DNA from 2 places in the Dyella sp. 2YAF14 genome. Region 1 is predicted to be linked to the other one. Evidence: predicted binding sites of a transcription regulator. Region 1 holds the regulator's gene; the other holds the start of a gene.
What was found. Region 1 encodes FliA, which starts transcription of late flagellar genes. Its sites were predicted from a motif close to TAAAGTTTNNCNNNCNNNGGCCGATAA; they were not measured.
Positions count from the first base shown of each region.

Region 2: the regulator FliA is predicted to act here: its motif matches at 8,341-8,367, upstream of AB4Y82_RS03475 (methyl-accepting chemotaxis protein).

Region 1 is NZ_JBFRFH010000005.1:44,428-56,807, reverse strand. It holds gene flhA (flagellar biosynthesis protein FlhA) at 1-670, shown strand, start outside; gene flhF (flagellar biosynthesis protein FlhF) at 814-2,238, shown strand; gene AB4Y82_RS10105 (nucleotide-binding protein) at 2,235-3,176, shown strand; gene AB4Y82_RS10100 (RNA polymerase sigma factor FliA) at 3,178-3,951, shown strand; gene cheY (chemotaxis response regulator CheY) at 4,080-4,487, shown strand; gene AB4Y82_RS10090 (protein phosphatase CheZ) at 4,484-5,125, shown strand; gene AB4Y82_RS10085 (chemotaxis protein CheA) at 5,129-7,084, shown strand; gene AB4Y82_RS10080 (flagellar motor protein) at 7,086-7,826, shown strand; gene motD (flagellar motor protein MotD) at 7,842-8,993, shown strand; gene AB4Y82_RS10070 (chemotaxis protein CheW) at 9,046-9,507, shown strand; gene AB4Y82_RS10065 (AI-2E family transporter) at 9,594-11,531, shown strand; gene AB4Y82_RS10060 (SphA family protein) at 11,736-12,380, shown strand, end outside.
Region 2 is NZ_JBFRFH010000001.1:724,902-737,281, forward strand. It holds gene AB4Y82_RS03445 (ABC transporter ATP-binding protein) at 1-263, opposite strand, end outside; gene AB4Y82_RS03450 (aminotransferase class III-fold pyridoxal phosphate-dependent enzyme) at 551-2,056, shown strand; gene AB4Y82_RS03455 (lamin tail domain-containing protein) at 2,231-5,053, shown strand; gene AB4Y82_RS03460 (PsiF family protein) at 5,272-5,616, shown strand; gene AB4Y82_RS03465 (ATP-binding cassette domain-containing protein) at 5,880-7,478, shown strand; gene upp (uracil phosphoribosyltransferase) at 7,510-8,151, shown strand; gene AB4Y82_RS03475 (methyl-accepting chemotaxis protein) at 8,399-10,036, shown strand; gene AB4Y82_RS03480 (EAL domain-containing protein) at 10,050-11,843, shown strand; gene pip (prolyl aminopeptidase) at 11,895-12,380, opposite strand, start outside.

The DNA.
Region 1 (12,380 bases):
GGCGCAGAGTCTGGGCTACACCGTGGTCGATCCGGCCACCGTGGTCGCCACGCATCTGTCGCACATCCTGCAGAGCCACGCGCACGAACTGCTCGGCCATCAGGACGTGCAGCAGCTGCTCGATCGCCTCGCGCAGACCACGCCCAAGCTGGTGGAAGACCTGGTGCCCAAGCGCCTGTCGCTGGGCGTGGTGGTCAAGGTCATGCAAAACCTGCTGGCCGAGCGGGTGCCGATCCGCAATATGCGTTCCATCGTCGAATCCTTGGCGGAGCACGCCAACCAGAGTCAGGATCCCGGCGCCCTCAGCGCTGCCGTACGCGTGGCGCTCGGTCGCCAGATCGTCCAGGAGATCTCCGGGCTCGGTACCGAGATCCCGGTCATCACGCTGGCGCCGGAGCTGGAGCAGATCCTGCTGGGATCGCTCGCAAATGGCGGCGTAGCGGGCGCCGCGGTGGAGCCAGGCCTCGCCGACCGCCTGCAACAAGGCGTTGCCGACGCTGCGCGCAAGCAGGAAATGAGCGGCGAACCGGCCGTTTTGCTGGTCGCGCCGCAGCTGCGTCCGTGGCTCGCACGCTTCACTCGCCATGTGGCACAGAACCTGCACGTACTGGCTTACAACGAGGTGCCGGACAACCGCCGAGTGCGTTTGGTGCAGGCATTGGGTCGCTGAATCAAGCAGACGAGAGAGGGAATAGGGATGAGTAGCGAGGGCGCAAACATCGAGTCGTTGGCGAATGGGCAGTACGTGCCACGAGGCACGGCCGCGCAGGTTCGCCGCTCGTCCCTCGTCCCTGTTTCGCGGAGCAGCAAGGCATGAAGATCAAGCGTTTCGTGGCCCCGGATATGCGCCAGGCCATGCGTGAAGTGCGCGAAGACCAGGGACCGGATGCGGTGATCCTGTCCACGCGCCGGATGGACGACGGCATCGAGATCATCGCTGCCGTGGATTTCGACGAAGCCCTGGTGCGCGAAGCCGCGCGCCACGGTGCGCCGCTGGAAGTGGAAAACCGCGCACCGGCTGCCGCCGCGTCGCACCGCGATGTGGAAGCCTCCGTTGCACGCCGTGCCGACGTCATGCCGCCGCCGCTGCCGACGGCGAACCGTCACGAGGACGATGGCGTGACCGTGTCGCTCTCGCGTCGCGCCACCGCCTCGCCGCGCATGGAGCCGACGATCGAAACGCTGGGGGCCCGCAAGCCGGCCGCATCGCAGGCCAAGGCGCTGGAAGAAAAATCCGCATCGGTGGAATCTGCGCAGGCCAATGTGGCTGGCGAGGTCACCGCCTCGATTCACCCCTTGCTCGAACGCGCCATGCAGGACACCGCACGCGTACGCGCCGAACTGGGCAGCCTGCGCGACCTGCTGGAAACGCAGCTGTCCAGCCTGATCTGGAACGACCTGGAACGCCGTCAGCCGATGCGCGCCCGCGTGCTGCGCGAAATGACGCGGCTCGGCATCGAACCGGATGTGGCCCGTCAGCTGGTCGGCGAGTTGCCGGTCGAGATCAACGCCGAGCAGGCGCGCTATCTGCCGCTGGGCGTGCTCAGCCGCAGCCTGTCGATCAGCCCGCGCGACCATTCGGAGCGTCGTGGCGTGACTGCGCTGGTCGGTCCCACCGGCGTGGGCAAGACCACCACCATCGCGAAACTCGCCGCGCGTGCGGTGATGCGCAACGGCGCATCGCAGGTCGCGCTGGTCAGCACCGATCACTACCGCATTGGCGCCGCGGCGCAGCTGGAACATTACGGCCGCCTGCTCGGCGTGCGCGTGTATCCCGCCTACGACGCCGACAGCCTGCGCCATGTACTGGAATTGCTGCGCGGCCACCACACCGTGCTGGTGGATACCGCCGGCCTGGCCGGCGGCGATCCGCGCCTGGCCGAACAGCTGGAAGTGCTGGGCAACGGCGGCGATCTGCGCGCCTGCCTGGTGATGGCGGCGAATGCACATGCCTCGTCGCTGGACGAAGCGGTGCGCGCCTACCTGCCGGTCAAGCCGCACGCCTGCATTCTCACCAAACTCGACGAGGCTCCCAGCCTCGGCGGCGCGCTGTCGGTGCTGATCCGTCACCGACTCGCGCTCGACTACGTCACCGATGGACAGCGCGTGCCCGAAGACATCGCCACAGCCGATGCGCGGGTGCTGGTGTGCCGTGCCGCGCAAGTGCTCAAGGGCACGGCGCCGGCCGATGACGTGGTGATGGCGGATCGCTTCGGACTAGCGGTGGCAAGTGCATGAGCGGTGTCTTTGCAATGAACCAGGCGATGGGGTTGGAAAGCATGCTGCGTGCGCTGACCGAACGACATAGCCGACAGGCGCCGGTCCAGGACCAGGCGTATGGATTGAGCGGCTCTGCGCCGCGCAAGCGTTGCCGCGCCATCGCGGTGGCCGGCGGCAAGGGCGGCGTGGGCAAGACCACGGTATCGGTGAACCTGGGCATGGCGCTCGCCGTGCAGGGTCACCAGGTGATCCTGCTCGATGCGGACATGAGCCTGGCCAATATCGACGTGCTGCTCGGCCTCACGCCCACGCGTCATATCGGCCACCTGCTCGACGGCGTCTGCTCGATCGAGGATCTGCTGATGACCGCGCCGCACGGCCTCAAGGTGGTACCGGCCGGTTCGGGCACGCGTCGACTGGCGCAGCTGGGGGCGGGCGAGCACGCGGCGGTGATCCGCGCGTTTGACGATCTGGTGACACCGCCGGACTACCTGGTGGTGGATACCGCCGCAGGACTTTCCGACAACGTGGCGATGTTCGCCGCCGCTGCCGATGACGTGGTGGTGGTGGTGTGCGACGAACCAGCTTCGCTCACCGATGCGTATGCCTTGCTCAAGGTACTCAGCCGCGATTTTGGCGTGCGCCGCTTCCGCATGGTGGCGAACATGGTGCGCAACCTGGGCGAAGCCAGGCAGCTGCATCAGAAACTCGCACGAGTTTGCGATCGCTTCCTCGATGTGGCGCTGGAATTCATGGGCCATGTCCCGCATGACGAACGACTCAAGCAGGCCATCCGTCGCCAGAGCGCGGTGGTGGACCTGTGGCCGTCGAGCCGGTCGGGATTGGCATTCAAGCAATTGGCGGGTGCGGTCGATACATGGGGTGAACCCGAGCGACTGGGCCTGGATCGCATCGCCTTTTTCAGCAGGCAGGCCGCAGTAGCAACGGGGTGGTGACATGAGTGTGGCTTCCGAATATCTGCAGCTGACGCGGCAGAGTGCCGACGAACTGGTTCGCCAGCACGCTCCCTTGGTGCGAAGGATCGCCTATCACCTGATGGGTCGATTGCCGCCCAGCGTGGACGTGAGCGACCTGATTCAGGCCGGCATGATCGGTTTGCTGGAGGCCGCGCGCAATTTCACCACCGGCAAGAATGCGAGCTTCGAGACGTTTGCGGGTATCCGCATCCGTGGCGCGATGCTCGACGAATTGCGGCGCACCGACTGGACCCCACGGTCGGTGCATCGAAAAGTGCGCGAAATGGCGGAGGTTGTTCGTCAGATTGAAATCGAAACCGGTTCTGATGCCGATGACGCCGAAGTGATGCGGCGACTGGGCATGGGCGCCGAGGAATATCACCAGGTGCTGGCCGACGCGGCGAGTGCACGCCTGCTCAGCCTTTCCGCACCGGACGATGCGGATGGTGGCGCAGCGTTCGACGTGGCCGACGGCGACAGCCTGAGCCCGGCGGACAGTGTCGAGCACGAAGGCATGCGCGAGGCCCTGGTGGAAGCCATCGGCGGCCTGCCCGAACGCGAGCAGCTGGTGATGTCCCTGTACTACGAGGAAGAACTGAACCTCAAGGAGATTGGTGCGGTGCTCGGCGTGACTGAATCGCGCGTGTGCCAGATCCACGGCCAGGCCATCGTGCGCTTGCGAGCGCGGATGAGCGGTTGGCATGAGGGGCAGGAGAGGAAGGCTGGAAAACGTAAAGGGGCGAGGGGCGAGTAACAAGGGCGCGAGCCCGGACGGTCGCTGCGCCGATCAGGGTCGAACCGACGTTCGGTCGTTGCGTCCGCGCAATTCGTCCCTCGTCCCTGTTCAACACAAGTCATATCTACGCGCAGCGGAGAAAGCGTTTGGACAAGAATATGAAGATCCTCGTGGTGGACGACTTCTCCACCATGCGGCGCATCGTTCGCAACCTGCTGGTCGAGCTGGGTTTCAGCAACGGCCTGATCCAGGAGGCCGACGATGGCGAGAACGCCCTGACCATGTTGCGCAACAACGCCTTCGACATGGTCGTGACCGACTGGAACATGCCCAACATGACGGGCATCGACCTGTTGCGCGCGATCCGCGCCGAGCCCTCGCTGAAGGGCATGCCGGTACTCATGGTGACCGCCGAGAACAACCGCGACCAGATCATTGCCGCCGCCCAGGCCGGCGTGAACGGCTACATCGTCAAGCCGTTCACCGCCGCGACCCTGCAGGAAAAGCTGAGCAAGATCTTCGAACGTCTGGCCGCCAGCGGAGCCACCGCATGAACGCACAAGTTTCCCTGATGGCCGGCGAAGCGATGCCGCCTGAACTGCATGACCTGCTCAACAGCGCTGATGGTGCTGCCTTTGAAAAGGCCCTCGACGCGCTGGTGCGCGAGCGCGAACAGCGCGTGTTCCGCGCACTCGGCCTGCTTGCGCGCGATCTGCACGATGCGGTGCGCCGCCTCGGCGGCGACCTCGCCCAGGAAGGCGTGCCGGGCAGCGTCGCCGATGCACGCAAGCACCTGGAAGACGTGCTGGAAATGAGCTCGCAGGCCGCGCATCGCTCGCTCGATTTCGTCGAGCGCATGCGTCCGCAGGCCGACGCGCTGGCCGAGAACGCCGGTGCCGTGATCGATGGCACCACTGAAGGCGAAGTTGCGCATGTGCTGGCGACGCAGTCGCAGGCGTTCGCCCATGCTTGCCGCGATGGCCTCGCCGATTTCGTGGTCGCGCAGTCGTGGCAGGACCTTTCGGGTCAGCGCATCAAGAAGGTGGTGAATTTCATCGGCAGCGTGGAGAACTCGCTGCTGGAACTGGTGAGCCTCACCGGCGCGCTGGCGTCGGGCGAAGCCGCCGCCGGCCCGGTCAAAGTCACCAGCCAGGATGAGGCGGATCGTCTGTTGAGCGAATTCGGTTTCTGATCGATGGATCCCTCGTTCGACAACGAGTTGCGCGACGATTTCCTGGTGGAAGCCGGGGAACTGGTGCAGCGCCTGGGCGATCAGCTGATCGGGCTGGAGGCCTCGCCGCGCGACGCCGAACTGTTGAACGCGGTGTTCCGCGCGTTCCACACGGTGAAGGGCGGCGCGGGCTTTCTTGCGATCGAGCCGATGGTGCAGCTGTGCCATCACGCCGAGGATCTGCTCAACGTGGCGCGCAACGGGCAGTTGCTGCTCGATGCCAGCCGCATGGATGCGCTGCTGGAAGCGTTGGATCTGCTCAACGACATGATGGCGGCGCTGGCCGGCGGCACGGCGATGGCGATGCCGCCCGCTGGCCTGCTGCAACGCCTGACGCCGGGCAAGGCCGCTGCACCGGCGCCCAAGCCGGTGGCCGCGCCGGTAGCGCCGCCGCCGAGCGACGGCACGATCGACGATTCCGAATTCGAGGCCCTGCTCGACAGCCTCTACGGGAACAGCGGCGCACCGGGTGCGCCCGCGGCGGTGGCCGAATCGGGCAGCATTTCCGACGACGAATTCGAAGCCTTGCTGGACAACCTGCATGGCAAGGGCGGCCAGCCTGGCGCGACGACGAACGCGGCCGTCGCATCGTCAACCGCAGGCACGATCTCGGACGACGAGTTCGAATCGCTGCTCGACAATCTTCACGGCAAGGGCGGACTACCGGGCGCGAGCGCGCCGGCATCCGCTCCTGCCCCCGCACCTGCTCCCGCCGCCGCACCGGCTAAGCAGGCGGCGCCGGCGCCCGAAAACACCGTGCGCGTGGACACCGCCCGCCTCGACGCCCTGGTGCACCGCGCCGGTGAGCTGGTGCTGGTGCGCAACCGACTGCTGAGCCTGGCGGCCAAGACCGGCGATGAAACGCTCGAGCTGGCCGCCACCGAACTCGATCGCGTGGCCGATGCCTTGCAGAACGCCGTGCTCGGCATGCGCATGCAGCCGGTGGGCCGCTTGTTCCAGCGCTTTCCGCGCATCGTGCGCGATCTTTCGCGCCAGCTCGGCAAGGAAGTGGAACTGATCCAGGAAGGCGAGGGCACCGATCTCGATCGCAGCCTGGTCGAAGCGCTCGCCGATCCGATGGTGCACCTGATCCGCAACGCGCTCGATCACGGCGTGGAAATGCCGGACGAACGCGAACGCGCCGGCAAGCCGCGCAAGGGCAAGGTCACGCTGGGCGCGAGCCAGCGCGGTGAGCGCATCGTGATCACCGTGTCCGACGACGGGCGCGGCATGAATCCCGAGATCCTGCGCCGCAAGGCGGTGGAGAAGGGGGTGATGGATGAGGCGCAGGCTTCGCGCCTCACCGAGAACGAATGCTACGAAATTATTTTCCGCCCTGGCTTCAGCACGGCCGCCACCGTCTCCGACATCTCCGGTCGCGGCGTGGGCATGGACGTGGTGAAGACGCGCGTGGTGGAGCTGGGCGGCACCTTGTCGGTGCGCTCGCAGCTGGGCAAAGGCAGCACGCTGGAGCTGGCCGTGCCGCTGACGCTGGCGATCCAGCGCGTACTGATGGTGCGCGTGGGCTCGCGTCTGCTTGCGCTGCCGCTGAGCAATGTCGATGAAGTGTTCGAACTGGCCTCGGGGCAGCAACAGCAACTGGACGGGCGTGCGGTGGCTTCGCATCGCGGCCGCGCGCTCGCGCTGGCCAACCTTGGCGGCTGGATCGGTGTGGACGCTGCGCCGGGTCGCCACGTAGTGGTGCTGCACATCGGCCATATGCGCCTGGGCTGCCTGGTGCATGAAGTGCTTGGCCGCGAAGACGTGATGGTGAAACCGCTCGGCCCCCTGTTCGAAGGCGTGCCCGCCGTGGCGGGCGCCACCGTTACCGGCGACGGCCGTCTTGCGCTGGTGATGGATCTTGCCGGCTTGTCCGGCAGCGACGGTCAACTCCTCCCATCCCTCCGAGTGAATACCTGACATGGATCTGGTAAGTCTCATCGGGACGATCCTGGCCTTCGTGGTCGTGATCGTCGGCACCATCCTCAAGGGTTCCAGCGTGGAAGCGCTGTGGAATCCGGCGGCGTTCGTGATCGTGTTCATGGGCACCATCGCGGCACTGCTCGTGCAGAACTCCGGCAAGGTGCTCAAGCACGCGATGTCGATGTTCCCGCTGGTGTACAAGCCGCCGCAGCACCAGCCATCGGATCTGATCAGCCGCATCGTGGGCTGGAGCGAAATTTCGCGTCGCCAGGGCCTGCTGGGCCTGGAGCCGCAGATCGACGCGGAAAACGACACCTTCGTGCGCAAAGGCCTGCAGCTGCTGGTCGACGGCAGCGAGCCCGAGGCCATCCGCGGCGTGCTCGAAGTCGAAGTGGGCGCGCGCGAACACCATGATCTGGCCGGCGCGAAAGTGTTCGAGCAGGCAGGCATCTTCTCGCCGACCATGGGCATCATCGGCGCGGTGATGGGCCTGATGGCGGTGATGCAGAATCTGGCCGATCCGAGCAAGCTGGGCCACGGCATTGCCGCCGCGTTCGTGGCGACGATCTACGGCGTGGCGCTGGCCAACTTGTGGATGCTGCCGATGTCGGCGCGCCTGAAGGCGCTGATCCACAAGCAGACGCAGATGCGCGAAATCCTCATCGAAGGCCTCGTCTCCATCGCCGAGGGCGCCAACCCTCGCCAGATCGAAGCGAAGCTCCAGGGTTACCTGGCGTAACGGAGGCGCAGCGTTGTGGCCAGGAAGAAGAAACACCACGAAGACCACGTCAATCACGAGGCCTGGGCCATTCCCTACGCCGACCTGATGACGCTGCTGCTCGCCTTCTTCGTGGTGATGTACGCGGTCTCGGTGGTGAACGAAGGCAAGTACCGCGTGATGTCCAACTCCATCATCGAGGCGTTCAATGGCTCCAGCCACGTGATCGCGCCGATGCCGCAGACGCGTGCGCAGCCGCACAATGTCGATCCGGCGATTGCCTCGCCGGGGAGCCAGCCGGGCGCGGCGACCATCCCGGTAAGCGTGCCCATTCCGGGACGTCCGCAGATGGTGCGCGCCGTGGATACCCGTGCCGCCTCGCCGGTGGAGGAGAAGCGCAATCTCGAAGTGATCCGCGACCAGGTGGTGCGCGCGCTGCAGCCCTTGATCGACAAGCAGATGGTGATCGTGCGCAAGACCACCTCGTGGCTGGAAGTGGAGCTGCGTACCGACATCCTGTTCCCCAGCGGCGTGGCGAAACTGTCGCCGGAAGCCAACGAAGTGCTCAACAGCATGGCCTCGATCCTCAAGCCATTCCCCAATACGGTGCGCATCGAGGGCTATACCGACGACAGGCCGATCAACACCGCGATGTATCCGTCCAACTGGGAGCTGTCCGCCGCCCGCGCGGCGAGCGTGGCGCGCCTGTTCACGGAGCAGGGCGTGGATCCGACCCGCCTGGGCATCATGGGCTGGGGCGAATACCACCCCAATGCCGACAACGCGACGGAAGACGGTCGCAATCGCAATCGCCGCGTGCTGATCGTGGTGCTCAGCGAAGAAGGCGAGCCCAAGCGATTGGAAAACAATGCACCAGGCGCAGGCCAGCTCACCGCCGACAGGCAGGGCGCCCCGGCTCCCGCAGCCTCTGTCGCGTCCCCGGCCAGCGCCGCCGTGGTCGCCAACACCAAGCCCGCCACAGCCGTGCCCACGGTGGAAGTGGTGGCGCCACGGTTGATCGACGAAGTTCCGGTGAACCAGGTAATCCTCGCCAAGCCCCAGCGCAGCGTGCCGGAGGACGTCGACTCCGGTCCGGAAGTGACGCCACGCGCCAGTCTGCCCAACGTCGCGGCGGGCGCGATCACCGTGGGATCGGCCCACGTGGCCGCGCCGGAGCATGGCCCGTGATTTGCAAGCCGGTAGTACCCAACACCCATTCCACCGTCGGGGAGCCATCGCCATGAAACATGTACAGAACGCCCAGCACTGGCTGTCCTTCCGCATCGGCGGGCAGTTGTATGCCGCGCCGCTGACGCAGGTGAGCGAAGTGTTGCGCGATGGCGAGCTGACCCCGGTGCCGGGTTCGGCGCACGACGTGCTGGGCATCCGTCACCTGCGCGGCCGCATTGTGCCCGTGCTCGATGGACGCCGGCGCCTGGGGCTGCCCGACGAAATGCGTGTCGACCCATTCCAGGTGCGTCAGGTGATGCTCTCGCACGGTCCGCATCTGGTCGGCATTCGCGTGGACGCGGTTGGCGACCTGCTGGACGCCGCAGCCGCCGATATCGCACCGCCGCTGCCGGGCGCCATGGCGCGTGAAGACGATCCCGTGCACGGCGTATTGCCATCACAGGGCGGCTTCGTAGCCTTGCTGGATGTGCGCCGCCTGTGCCGCTTGCCGCTGGAACAAGAAGCGGCCTGACCCAACCGACATCGGGCAAGGCTATCCTTGCGCTATCCGGGACGACGTCGTCGTCCCGGACACGCCGCGGTGTAGAGGAGATGCCCATGTCGTCGCAAGACCCCACTTTGCCCGCCGTGACGGCGAGCCAGCGCGCCGTGGTCATCATCGCCGCGGCATCGGTGCTGGCGTTGCTGTACTTCGGGCGTGAGGTGCTGGTGCCGATCATCCTGGCGCTCTTTCTCAGCCTGCTGATGGCGCCATGGGTGCGCTTGTATCGCCGCATCGGCCTGGGCCACGGCATGTCGGTGATGATTGCGGTGCTGGCGCTGGTGGTCATCGTCACCGGCACGACGGCGATGATGGGCACGCAGGTGGTGCATGTGGCGCGCAGCCTGCCGCAATACGAGGCGACCATTCACACCAAGGTGCAGTCGCTGCGCGAACAAACGGTGGGACGCCTGGATCTCCTCAGTGGCGAACTGGGCAAGGTGATCGACGAATCCGGCCAAGGGTCGGCACCTGTCACGGGTGCGGCCGCGCCCCCTTATCTGACCAACGCGCCTGCCGTGCCCAAGCCGGCATCAACCGCGACCAAGCTGCCTAGTGCGCCGGTGTCGGTGATCACCCGGGTGCTGTCCACCGCGTGGGTCCCGGTGGAAACGGCGGGCATCGTGCTGGTGGTCCTGATTTTTGTGCTGCTGGAACACGAAGCCCTGCGCGACCGCTTCATCCGTCTCGCCGGCGGTGCGGACCTGCGCGCCACCACGGCCGCGATCAACGATGCAGGCGAGCGGCTCTCGCGCTTTTTCATCTCCACTTTCTCGGTCAACTTTGGCGTAGGCGTGGCGATCTGGCTGGGCCTGGCCGTCATCGGCGTGCCCAGCGCCCTGCTGTGGGGCCTGCTCACGGCGGTGATGCGCTTCGTGCCTTACATCGGTGTGTGGCTGGTGGCTGCCGTGGTGAGCTTGTTCGCGGCCGCCGTGGCGCCGGGCTGGTCGCTGCTGCTGATGACAGTGATGTTGTACCTGGTGGTCGAGATCATCGTGTCGCAGCTGATCGAGCCGTTTCTGTACGGGCACACCACGGGCCTGTCGCCACTCGCCGTCGTAGTGGCCGCGATTTTCTGGAGCTGGTTGTGGGGTCCGGTGGGCCTGCTGATGTCCACGCCGCTGACGCTTTGCCTGGTGGTGGCGGGCCGTCACGTGCAGGCGTTGAACCTGCTCAATATCCTGCTCGGGGACACGCCGGCGCTGACCATGCCGCAACGCGTGTATCAGCGCGCCTTGTCGGGCGATGCGAGCGAGATCTTGAGCGAGGCGCGCGAATTCCTGAAACGCAAAAGCTTCGCCGCATATTGCGACGCGGTGCTGCTGCCCGCGTTGCAGCTGGCGCGCATCGACCTTGCGGCTGGCGCGATCAGCACCGAACAGCAGACCGCGGTCAAGCGCGCCATCGTGACCGTGGTGGAGACGCTCGACAGCCATGAAAGCAAATGGGCGCGCTGGCGCCGCCGCAGCTCGGTGCTCGAGAGCGTGAGCATCGGCCGCAGCCTGCGCCAGCATCGCGAAGATGCGTTCGGCCGCTGGCAGGGGCCGCTCGCCGTAGCGCCGCGCTCGGTGGTGCTTTGCCTGGGCCTGGGTTCGGTGGCCAGCGACTTTGCCACTGAACTGCTCACCCGCATCCTGCGCGACCTGAATATCGATGCGCGCCATCTTTCCGTCGAGGATTTCGCGGCCTTCGACGCCGAGCCGCATCCGGAAGCCACCCCCAATGCCGTGTCGATGGTCTACATCGTCAGCACCCACCCGACCAAGGAGCGCGAGAGCTTCGATGAGGCGGTTGCGTTGACTCACCGCGGGATTCCGGATGCCTGCCTGGTCGGTGTGTTCTTTCCCGAGCCCCTGGCGGCGACGGAAGTGGAGCCGCCGGTCAATGCCGAGCTCAACGAAGTCGTCACGTCGCTGGAACAGGCGGCGCAGCAGGCGATTGCGCGCTTTCCGGAAGGTGGCGTGGAGCGCGAGCAGCGCAGTGCTGCGATCTGAAACGGCGCTGACGCCGCACAATGGACCCGCCGCGACGCAGCTTTTTTGACACGCGGCCCGGGTGCCGTTCTGCGTATTTCTACGTAGATCCAGTAGGTGGATTTTCGCTTGTCCGGCTCCTTTGATCCGTAGAGGCTGAGGCCGTGCGGGCAGTGCTGCTGCCGCACGAAACGCGCATGCCGTCGCGCCACGCCCGGAGCTGTCATGAAACGAATCGCGCTGTATTGCGCCCTGTTGGCTGCGCTATTGGCCCTGCCACTGCATGCCACGGAAACCGGCGTCGGGCGCTCCATCACGGGTATGCAGGCAACGTCGTATTCGGGCCTGATTCCCCCGGCCCCCGGGCTGACCTGGCAATACGGCTACGCGTATTACGACGGATCGATCAGCGCATCCAAGCAGGTGCCTATCGCCGGCGGCGGCTCAGCGCTTGGCCTCAAGGCGGAATTCCAGCTGGCCACGATCACCGGCCTGTACATCTGGAAGACGGCGCCTTCGTCGTGGAATTTCGCCTCGATGATGACCATGCCGTTTGCCTACGTCGACGCCAACGTCAACGCACGGCTCGGCGGCTTCAGCGCGAGCAAGTCGTCCCACGTGCTGGGGCCGTACGACTTGTTCTTCGCGCCGGTCATCGCCAGCCATCATTTCAGCCAGACGCAGCACATGTCGTTCTCGCTGTACTTCTATGCGCCCACCGGCGACTACAAGGATGGCCGCCTGGCCAATGCCAGCCTCAACACCTGGACTTTCTCGCCCACCATTGGCTATACCGGGTTGTTCGACCAGGGCTCGCTGGAATGGAGCGCCACCACGGCGGTGGATTTCTACACCAAGGACAAGGCGACC
Region 2 (12,380 bases), on a different contig from region 1:
GCCGACTGCAGCATCACGCCGATGCGACGGCGCGCGTCGATCGCCTGCGGATCCTGGCCAAACAATTCCACCTTGCCCGCGTCGGCGCGCAACAAGCCCAGCAGCAGGCTGATCGCCGTGCTTTTGCCAGCGCCGTTGGGGCCGAGCAAGGCGAGTAGTTCGCCGCGGTGCAGCATGAGGTCCAGACCATCCAGCGCCGTTAAAGCGCCGTAACGTTTGACTGCGCCAGACAGGCTGGCCACCACTGCGGCAGATGGGTTCATGGCTCCTCCTTGTTGCCTGCCATGCTAGGCAGTGCAAGGGTTTGCCGGCAGTTGACCCCGTCAGCTACCACACATGACAAGCGTCACCCGGGGTACCGGCGGCGACACCGCCGCGCTATGCTCAGGCAGTCGTTGCATTGCCACATCCGTGACGGATCGCAGTGCGGCATGGCTCTCACGGGCCAAGAGAAACGCTGAACGGTTTCGCGTTTCCGCAACGCATTCGTAGACATATCGATGCGCATGCCATCGGGACGGCAGGCAAGTCGACTTTGAAGGAGTTACCCATGGGTGTGATTGATCAGCTGCGCGAAATGCGCGAATTCGGCGGCGCACCGCAGACCAGTGGCCTCGATGAAGCCACCATCGAACGCTACGCGGGCAGTCATCCTGACCTGGTGCAGGCGATCAGCGATGCAGTGACGCGTCATCGTGAACTGCGCGCTGAACTCGGCGACTTCCTCAAGCTCGACGAAGCCGAACAGATGGCGCAGGTGCAGTCCGAATTCGTCAACTTCTATCCGGACGATGCCATCAACCCGTACCTGCCCGCTGCTGCGCGCGGCCCGTGGGTAGTGAGTTTCAAGGGCGCCGTGATCCACGACAACGGCGGCTACGGCATGCTTGGCTTTGGCCACAACAACGCCGCCATCGACGCCGCGCTGGCACGTCCGCAGGTGATGGCCAATGTGATGACGCCGAGCATCTCGCAGATGCGTTTTGCCAAGGCGATGGATCGCGAACTGGGCCGCCACCGCGACGGCAATCCGTATACGCGTTACCTCGCGCTCAATTCCGGTTCGGAGTCGGTGGGCCTGGCCTGTCGCATTGCCGACGTCAATGCCAAGCTGCTGACCGATCCGGGCGCACGCTATGCCGGTCGCACCATCAAGCGCCTGGTGGTCAAGGGCGCCTTCCACGGTCGCACCGACAAGCCGGCGCTGTATTCCGATTCCACGCGCAAGACTTACCTGCAGCATCTGGCCAGCTATCGCCACGAAGACACGCTGCTCACCGTGCAGCCTTACGACATCGCCCAGCTCGAAGCCGTGTTTGCCGACGCGGACAAGAACGGCTGGTTTATCGAGGCGATGTTCCTGGAACCGGTGATGGGCGAAGGCGATCCGGGCCGCGCGGTGACGCCGGAGTTCTACCAGAAGGCGCGCGCGCTCACCGAAGCGCACGGTTCGCTGTTGCTGGTCGACTCCATCCAGGCGGGCCTGCGTGCGCACGGCGTGTTGTCGGTCACCGATTATCCGGGCTTCGAGAAACTCGCGCCGCCGGATATGGAAACCTTCTCCAAGGCGCTCAACGCCGGCCAGTATCCGCTGTCCGTGCTGGCTGTCACTGCGCGCACCGCCGAGCTGTACCGCAAGGGCATCTACGGCAACACCATGACGGCCAATCCGCGCGCGCTCGATGTGGCGCTCGCCACGCTCGACCTGCTCACCGACGAGGTGCGCAACAACATCCGCGAGCGCGGCAAGGAATTCGTCGACAAGCTCAATGCGCTCAAGAACGAACTGGGCGGCCTGATCACCAAGGTGCAGGGCACCGGCCTGTTGTTCTCCTGCGAGCTGGCACCGGAGTTCAAGTGCTACGGCGCCGATTCGATCGAGGAGTTCATGCGCGAGCGCGGCGTCGGCGTGATCCACGGCGGTACCAACTCGCTGCGCTTCACGCCGCACTTCCTGGTGACCAGCGACGAAGTGGACCTGGTCGTTTCGCATGTGCGTCAGGCCCTGCTGCAGGGGCCGCGCAAGCTCAAGACGGTGAAGGCCGAAGCGGCCTGAGGCAGCGACATGACCGGCGTCGTTCACGCAACGTCGACGATGCCGGTCACACAGCAGAACGCAAAGCGCTTCGCAAAATGAAGCGCCGCCGCAACTTCCTTCGCAAAACTGTCGCAATAGCTACTTAGCCTCTCCCTGATGGGGTCCGCCCCGGACCCAGGAAGGGAGTGGTTAATGAAACCAACGCACATTCGACGTGCCCTATTAGTCGCACTGTTGCTCGCCCTGTCGGCAACCGCTGCGCAAGCGGCAGATCTCAACATCAGTCAGTTTCGCGTCCGTGGCCCCGCCGGCGGCAACGACGAATTCGTCGAGCTGTTCAACAGCGGCAGCAAGGCGCTGGATCTGTCGGGCTACAAATTCAACGCCTCCAACGTCAGCGGCACCACCGGCACGCGCCTGACGCTGCCGAGCGGCACGTCCATCGCGCCGGGCTGCTATCTGTTGCTCACCAACAGCGCGAGCAGCGGTTATTCCGGCAGCGTGGCCGGCGATCTCAAGTACAGCACAGGCGTCACCGACGACGGCGGTCTGGCCATCCTCGATGGTTCGGGCCAGCTGGTTGATCAGGTCGGCCTCTCCACTGGTTCTGCGTACAAGGCCGGCACGCCACTGGCGTCGCTCGGCACCACGAATGCCGATAAGGGCTATGGCCGCAAGCCCACGGCCGCGGGCCTGCCGCAAAACACCGGCGACAACCAGGCGGATTTCAACGTGGTGTCTCCCACGGCGCCGCACAACAGCGCAAGCTCGTGCGTCGTGCTGGGCCAGGCGTTGTCCATCGCCGATGCAAGCGCCACGGTGCGCGGTGCGGCGGACGTCCAAATGCCTTTCACCGTCTCACTCACCCAGCCTGCGCCCACGGGTGGCGTCGCGGTGCACGTGGCGACGCTCGATGGCACGGCTACGGTGGCCAATCATGACTACGACGCGCTCGATACCAACGTCAGCATCGCCGAAGGGCAGATGCAGGCGAACTTCAACGTGGTGGTGCACGGCCGCACCACGCCGAGCGACGACAAGGCCTTCGAGGTCAAGCTGAGCCAGCCCAGCGGCAATCTTCCGCTGTCGCGCGATACGGCGATCGGCGCGATCCTCTACGACATCCCGGTTGCTGCCGAGATCTGGCAGATCCAGGGGCGCGATCAGATCTCGCCGCTGCTCGGCAAGCCGGTTAAGACCACGGGCAACATCGTCACCGCGGTGGGCCCGGCGGGCTTCACCATGCAGACGCCCGACGCACGCGCCGATGCCGATGCGCTCACGTCCAACGGCATCTATGTGTTCACCTCCAGCACGCCGACGGTGGCGGTGGGCGATGTGGTGAACGTGGACGCCAGGGTCGCCAACTACTATCAGTTGCCCGAACTCACCAGCCCCGTGGTGACGGTGAGCTCGCATGGCGCGCGCCTGCCGAAGGCGGTGGTGTTTGGCGATGCGATCCCGTCGTCCGATCCGACCAAGCTGTCGTGCGGCGCAACCAACTTCCAGTGCTTCGTGGGCATGCGCGTGGTGATCGAGAACGGCATGATCAACACGGGCAACAAGCGTTTCAGCGGCGAGCCGTATGCGGAAGTGAGCATCACCGCGAACGGCAAGCGCTCGTTGCGTCTCCCCGGCGTGCGCTATGGCGTGCCGGTGCCTGACGGTGTGCAGCTAGCCAACTGGAGCGGCAACCCGGAAGTATTCAAGATGAATACCGCGGACTTCGGCGCCGTGCCGCTCAACACGCCGTTCGTGGCGGGCACCACGTTCCGAGCCGAAGGCATCATCTCCTACGACTTCGGTGCCTACACCTTCATCCCGACCAAGATCAGCTTGAAGCACGTCGCGGAAATGCCGCGCTCCGTTTCACTGACCGCGCCGTACGCACTGCGCATCGGTGCGTTCAACACCGAGCGCTTCTGCGACACCAACTTCAACACCGTCTTTACCTGCAGCGGCGACAGCAAGGAGCCGACGGCCGATGAAGTGGCCTTGAAGACGCAGCGCCTGTCCGCCTATATCGGCAGCGTGCTGCAGTTGCCCGACGTGTTGTCAGTGGAGGAAGTGAAGAGCCTGCCGCTGCTACAAGGTTTGGCCACGCAGTTGGGTGACGACTATCGCGCCAAGTACCAGGCCTACCTGGTGCCCGGACACGATCCCAGCGGCATCAACGTGGGCTTCCTGGTGCGCAGCGACCGCGTCCGCGTGGTGTCCGTGCAGCAGCTGGCCGCCGACGAAACCTGGAACGACAACGGCCAGACCGCGTTCGTGCACGACCATCCGCCGCTGTTGCTCACCGCCGAAGCGCGCGGCGTTCGCTTCCAGGTGATCTCGGTGCACATGAAGGCTCGCACCAACGTCGACGACAACGACGACAGCGCCGTGCGCGACCGTCAGAAGCGCTTCCTGCAAGCCAGTTCGCTGGCACGCCAGGTGCAAAGCCTGCAGGGCACCAATCCGTGGCTGCCGTTGATGGTGGTGGGCGACTTCAACGCCTACCAGTTCAGCGATGGCTGGGTGGACGTGGTGGGACTGGCCTCGGGCAAGTACAAGGACAGCGAAAACCAGCTGAAGCTGGGCAAGAACATCGTGCGCCCTGCCCTGTGGAATGCGGTCGAATCGGTGCCGCAGAACGATCGCTACTCGTTCCTCTACACCGAGGCATTTGGCCCGATCCAGGGCTATACCACGGCAGGCTCCGGCAACTCGGGCCGCGAGGTGCCCACCGTGCAAGTGCTCGATCATGCGCTGATGAACGATGTCGCCCGACTGCGCTTCCTGAAGATGCAGTACGGCCGCGCCGATCTCGATGCGCCGGTGCAGACCGAGGCCGATGCGGCCAGCGCCACCGACGTGCGCAAGGCGATTGGCGTGTCCGATCACGATGGTTTCGTGGTCGATCTGTTCGTGCCGGGATTGTTCGGCGAACAAGGCCATGGTCATCACGATGACGACGACCACGGGCATGGCCATCACGACGACGATGACCAAGGGCACGACCACGGTCACTGATCGGTAGCTTCAAATCCCTGGGAGGCCACGCCCGGCGACGGGCGTGGCCTTTCCTTTGGCGCCCCGCCAGGCTAAGAAAAGTCCGATTCTCCTGTCCCCCTCCGGCTTGCTGAACGGGACGCCTCGGCGACCACGCGCGCCCTCCCACGCGACCTGTCGGCAGGCATAGACTTGCGACGCCGGCGTTCGCCGGTCATGTCATCCAGGAGGGTACCCGCATGTCTTCGCGTTTGAGTCTGATGGTTGCCAGCGTTGCGCTGGCCTTCGCTGCCTCCACCGCCTTCGCCGCGCCGCAGGCGGCAAGCAGCAGCGCGCCCGCCAAGAACTCGCAGCAGCAGCGCATGACCGACTGCAACAAGCAGGCCACGGGCAAGACCGGCGACGAGCGCAAGACCTTCATGAGCAGCTGCCTGAAGGGCGAAAGCGCCGCACCGGCCAAGATGACCCAGCAGGAAAAGATGAAGGCCTGCAATGCCGATCCGCATGCCAAGACGCTCAAGGGCGACGAGCGCAAGCAGTTCATGAGCGCCTGCCTGAGCGGTACGCCCAACGCGGGCCATTGATCGCATTTTTGAGCAAGCCACCAGGGCGCCGGTTTTATCGGCGCCCTTTTTATTGCCGCTTGAGGTTCTGCTGCTATCCTGCGCACTCTCAAGCCTTCCAGGGATTCACCGCCGACATGCGCCTCTAAGCCGCTCGCCTGCCAACCGATTGCTCCCACTTTGGGTGCGTTGCGTCTGGCCACGAGTGACAGGGCGGTCGACATCCCACAGCGCGCTTAAGCGCCAGACCCCTTGTCGTATGCCACTCCCCTATCGGAGGGTCTATGACAGCCATAGCCATGTTTATCCATCAGCTCGGCTTTGCTTTGCCGGGTCGCGATCCCGTTTTCGAAAAACTCGAGACGTCCTTTTCCGTTGGCCGCCATGCACTGGTCGGACGCAATGGCAGCGGCAAGTCTCTGCTCGGTCAGATCCTTGCTGGCCGGATCGAACCCACCCACGGCCAGGTCGCGCGCACCGTCGAGCTCGCCTATCTACCGCAACGCTGGCCAGCGTTCGGCGGCAGCATCGCTGCGGCATTGGGCGTGGAGCACAAACTCGATGCGCTGCGCCGGATCGAGGCAGGCAGCGTTGATCCTGCGGATTTCCAGGCGCTTGCCGACGACTGGACCGTGTACGAACGGGCTAGTCGATGGCTGGAACAGGCCGCGCTACCGAGCGATCTGGCACGGCCATGGGAGAGCCTCAGCGGCGGCGAACGCGTGCGCCTGCAGCTCACGCAGTTGTTCGAACACGACCAGCATTTCCTGATACTCGATGAGCCGGGCAATCACCTGGATCGTCGCGGCCGGCATTGGTTGCGCGAAAAGCTGACGGCACACGCGGGCGGCTATCTGCTGATCAGCCACGACCGCGCACTGCTGGCCGACGTGGAAAGCATCGACGAACTCTCACCGCAAGGCTTGCGTCGCTATGGCGGCGACTACGCCGCCTATGCCGCGCGACGCGATGCCGACCAACAGGCGGCCGGGCGGCAACTGGATCAGGCGCGACGCGAGCAGAAGATGCTCGAGCGCAAACAGCACGAAGAGCGGCAACGTCTCGCCAGGCAACAACAGAAAGCCCAGCGCGAACGTGCAAACGCGAACATGCCCACCATCCTGCTGGATCGACGCAAGCAGCGCTCGGAAGACACCGGTGCCCGCCTGCTCACCGCGCAGCGTTTGCAACAAGCCAGGCAACACGAACAACTCTCCGAGGCCCGTGCTCGCGTGGACGTGCATCGCGCCCAGCGTTTCGACCTGGGTGAGCATGCGGCGACGCGTGCATCGTTCCAATTGCACGACTTCATACCGCCCTACGGACATGACCAGCCGATCAATCTGCATCTCGCACCGGGCGAACGCCTTTACCTGCACGGCGACAACGGCAGCGGCAAATCCAGCCTGCTCGCCGCCATCGCCGGGCGTTTACCCCCACGCGGCGGACAACTCCGGCGTGGCGAACGCTTGCTGCTGATCGACCAGCACTACAGCTTGCTGGATGACCAACACAGCGCTCTGGAGAACCTGCGCGAGCTGTCGCCCGGCCATGCACCGACGCGCTATCGCGAATATCTCGCGGGCATCGGCCTGCGTGGCGAGCGTGCCGACGTGGCCGCCGGTGCGCTGAGCGGGGGCGAACGCGTGAAGCTCGCCCTGCTGGCACTCGACAGCGCGCGTGAACCCTATGACCTGTTGCTGCTCGACGAGCCGGACAGCCATCTGGATCTGGACAGCCGCCAGCTGCTCGAGCAGGCATTGGCGACCTATCGCGGCTCGCTGATCCTGGTCAGCCACGATGCGGAACTGGTCGCGAAGGCGGGTATCGATCGCGAGCTTCGGCTGGACAAACCGCTCGCCCTCATCACGCCGCGTGAGTGACAATTCACCGACTCTGCCGCCAGGTTTGCCCATGAAAATCGTCGAAGTCCATCACCCCCTGATCCAGCACAAGCTCGGCCTGATGCGCCGCGCCGGCATCAGCACCAAGGAATTTCGCGAGCTGGCCTCGGAAGTGGCTTCGCTGTTGACCTACGAAGCCACCAAGGATCTGGAAACCGTCGAGCAGCGCATCGAAGGCTGGGCCGGTCCGCTCACCGTGCACCAGATCAAGGGCAAGAAGGTCACCATCGTGCCGATCCTGCGCGCCGGCCTGGGCATGCTGCCCGGCGTGCTCGACATGATTCCCGCGGCCAAGGTGAGTGTGGTCGGCCTGCAGCGCAACGAGGAGACGCTCGAGCCCATCACCTATTACGAGAAGCTCACCGGCCGCATGGACGAGCGCATCGCGCTGATCGTCGATCCCATGCTGGCCACCGCCGGCACCCTGATTGCCACGGTGGACATGCTCAAGGCCGCCGGTTGCAAGCGCATCAAGGGACTGTTCCTGGTCGCCGCGCCCGAAGGCCTCAAGCGCATCGAAGCGGCGCATCCGGATGTGGAGATCTATACCGCGTCCATCGACGAGCGGCTCAACGAGCACGGCTACATCCTGCCCGGGCTCGGCGATGCGGGCGACAAGATCTTCGGCACCAAGCAATTGCCCGCCAGCTGAGCATCGGCATCTCACGTTCCGCCAAAACCCCGCCCTCATCGGCGGGGTTTTTCTTTGACTCAAGCATGAGAAGTGCAGCACATAAGTCACGGAGACGACATCTTCCCGTGCCATGATTTCCGCGTCGCCTCGACCCCGCGAGGCAGTCATAACAAGTTGAAGATAAAGCGCTTTTCCTGCATTTTTGGCTAAAGTTACCGCGCGGTGAGCCGACAGCTCTTGCAGTTCCCTCACCCCGGACTTCCCCATGTTCAAGTTCTCCAAGCCGACCACCGGATTGACGCTGCGCCAGCGTCTGCTGTTGCGCCTGCTGGCCATCGTGTCGCTGCTGGCGATCACCTGCGTGGCCGGCATGGTGCAGTTGCATCGCGCGGACACGCGCATCCAGGGTCTGGTCGACGGTTCGCTCAGCCCGGTCGCCGACGTGGGCCGCGTGCAGAACGACTACAACAGCACACTGCAGGTGCTGGTCCATGCCGTGATGTCCCAGTTGCCCTCGGCGGTGGAAGACGCACACACGCGCATCCACGCCGATCGCATCGATGCCGAGCGCCACTGGAAGACGCTGCTGGGCAGCGAACTGGCGCAGGAACAGGCGCAGGCGCTCAAGCTCACCACCGCCCATCGCGCCGAAGCCGACCGCATCATCGACGAGACCCTCGCCCTGCTCGATGCGGGTCAGTTCGATATCGGCGGCCTCAAGCTCACCACCGAAGTGCAGCCGGCCTATGAGCCCCTGCAGAGCGACTTCGCCAACCTGTTCCAGTCCGCGCTTGCCAAGGGCAACAAGCAGGTGGCCATGCAGCGCGCGGCGGATCGCGACGGCATGGTGCTTTTGCTGGTGCTGCTGGGCGTGGCGCTCGCCGTCACCATCCTGATGGATGGCGCGCTGATGCGCTCGCTCATGCAACGCCTCACGCGCGCCACGCAGGTGGCCGAACGCATCGCCGCCGGCACGCTGGGCGAGGCGATCGACGTCGGCTCCAACGACGAGCTGGGCAAACTGCTGGGCGCGCTCGCCTCCATGGATACCCAGCTCACCCAGGTGCTGACCGAAGTACGCGTCGGTGCCGAATCGGTGGGCGAACGCGCGCGTCGGCTTGCCTTGGACAACGAAGCGCTGAGCTCGCGCACGCAGGCGCAAGCGGCCAGCCTGGAGCAGACAAGCGCGTCGATGACCCATATGGCGGATACCGCCGCACTGGGTGCGGGCCACGCCGATGGCGCAGCGGCCGCGGCACGCGATGCCCTGGAGCACGCCGAGCATGGCCGCCAGGTGGCAGACGAAGCCATCGATTCGATGCTCGCCATCGAAAAGGCCAGCCGCGATATCGCGGAGATCGTCGACCTGGTCGACAGCATTGCGTTCCAGACCAACCTGCTCTCGCTCAACGCAGCCATCGAAGCGGCGCAGGCAGGCGAGCGTGGCCGCGGATTCGCCGTGGTGGCCACCGAAGTGCGCCAGCTCGCGCGCCGTTGCGTGGATGCCGGCAAGGACATCCGTCGCCTGGTGGAACGCAGCGGCGACGCCGTCGTCACCGCACGCGAACGCGTGACGCGCTCGGGCGAGGCGCTCGACGGCATCGTGCTCAGCATCGCCAATGTATCGACGCGCGTCTCGCAGATTTCCGGCGCCACGCTGTCCCAGGTCAGTGGCATCGGCCAGGTCAATCGCGCGGTGATGGCAATGGACGGCATGACCCAGGCCAACGCCGAGCTGGTCGAAGACATCAAGTACACCGGCCGCGCGCTGGCCACCGATGCCGACACGCTGATGCGGCAAGTCGCGTTTTTCCGCCTTCCCCAAACGGAAGGCCACCACGGGTCGCCGCATGAAGCGGGGCTCTCATCTGCCAAGGTGCATCCAACGCGGGCCGCGGCCTGACATCGAACAGGGCATGCCAGCCAGACCCCTCCCCCACTACACGCCACAAGCCGTGCTTGAGCGCGCGCTCGCCGCAGGAAGCCTGCAGCCGGTCTTTCAGCCGGTGGTGCGCGTGGACACGCTCGAAGTGGTGGCGCACGAGGGCCTGAGCCGCTGTGCCTTCATGCCGGGCGAACTGTCGATCCTCGATCTGCTGGATCTGGCCCGCATGGAGGGCCGACTGGCGGAGCTGGAATTGCATGCCGCACGCACGCTATGCAGTGCGTTCGAAGCGCAGGCGGCAGCGGGCCGCCTGCTGGTGAACCTGAGCGCGCACGCCATCCTGCACGACACCTTGCGCCCGGACGACGTGCTGCTGGCACTGTCGGCCTGCGGCCTCGACCCCGCCCGCGTCACCATCGAAGTGACCGAGCGCGATGTGGTAGAAAGCCCTGCCCGCCTCGCCCATGCGCTGGGCTATCTGCGCGCGCATGGCATCCGCGTCGCGCTGGACGATTTCGGCAACGGCCATTCCAACTTCGAGATGTGGAACGAGATCCACCCCGACGTGGTGAAGATCGACCGATACCTCATCAACGGCGTGTCGCGCAGCGCGGGACGCCTGGCCATCGTGCGCTCGCTTTGCCAGGTCGCCGAATCGCTGGGCACCGACCTGGTCGGCGAAGGCGTGGAAGACCCGGCGGACCTGCGCGTCTTGCGCGACCTGGGTATCCCCTATGCGCAAGGCTTCCTGATTGGCCGTCCTGCCGAACACATTGTCCGCGAAGCCAGCGCCGAATCCCGGCAAGTGTTGCGTACGGCGGCAGTGTCAGTGCTGCCGCGCCCGCGCGGCCCGGTCACGCAGCGTCCCACGCAAGTGAGCCACCTGTTGATCGAGGCGCCCGCCGTGCAGCCGCGTCAGACCAACGACGAGGTGATGGCGCTGTTCGTCGATCATCCCGAGCTGCACGCGGTGGCGGTGGTCAAGGACGGGCATCCGATCGGCCTGATCAATCGCCGCCTGGTCAACGAGCGCATGGCGCAGCCCTTTGCCCGCGAACTGCTGGCGCGCAAGTCATGCACGGCGCTGATGAACAGCGCGCCGCTGGTATGCGATGAAAACCGCAGCCTCGAAAGTCTGGCCGACGTGCTGCGCGGCGAAGATCAACGCTATCTCGCCGACGGTTTCATCGTGACGCGCAAGGGCGTCTATCTGGGCCTGGGCACGGGCGAGGCCCTGGTGCGTCGCGTGAGCGAGCTGCGTATCGAAGCAGCGCGGCACGCGAACCCGCTGACCTTCCTGCCCGGCAATATCCCCACCACCGAACATCTGGAACGGCTGATCGATGGCGGCGAGTGTTTCACCGTGGTGCACGTCGATCTCACCGACTTCAAACCGTTCAACGATCACTACGGCTATTCGCGCGGCGACGAGATGATCCGCCTGCTGTCAGGGCTGCTCAGCGAGCACGTGGACCCGGCGCTGGATTTCATCGGCCATATCGGCGGCGACGATTTCGTGGTGCTGTTCCAGAGCGGCGACTGGGAGGCGCGCTGCCAGCGGGTGATCGATGCGTTCAATGCGCGCTCGCCGCAACTGTTCGATGCGCTGGACATCTTCCACGGCGGACTGCAAGGCAAGGATCGTCGCGGCGAGCCGCAATTCTTCCCGTTTACGACGGTGGTGATGGGAGCAGTGGAGCTGGCGCCACCGCTGCCGCAGCGCGCGCAATCGATCGCCATGCTCGCCGCGCGCGCCAAGCGCCAGGCCAAGCGTGCGCACGTCAGCCTGCACGTGTTTCCCCGGCTGGCCATGTCGCAGACATAAGAAAACCCCGGCAGATGGCTACCGGGGTTCGCGTACGTCAGTGGGGCTCAATCAGCCGCGGAAACGATCGGTCGCGTTGATCAGCTCCGAGATATTGCCCGGCTCGAATGCAGAGTGACCGGCATCCTGCACGATGCGCAGATCCGCTTCCGGCCACGCACGATGCAGATCCCAGGCGCTGCGCATCGGGCACACCACGTCGTAGCGACCCTGCACGATCACGGCAGGAATCTTGCGGATGCGCTCGACGTTGCGCAGCAGCTGGTCATCATGTTCGAAGAAGCCGCCGTGCACGAAGTAGTGGCATTCGATGCGGGCAAAGGCCAAGGCGAATTCGTCTTCGCCGCTGGACTGGATATGGCTTTCGTCCTGCCACAGGTAACTGGTGGCGCCCTCCCATACCGACCATGCACGCGCGGCTTCCACGCGTTCGATCGGGTCGCTGCTGGTCAGGCGACGGTAGTAGGCGCTCATCAGGTCGCCGTGCTCCACCTCGGGGATCGCCTTCAGATAGGTTTCCCAGGCATCGGGATACAG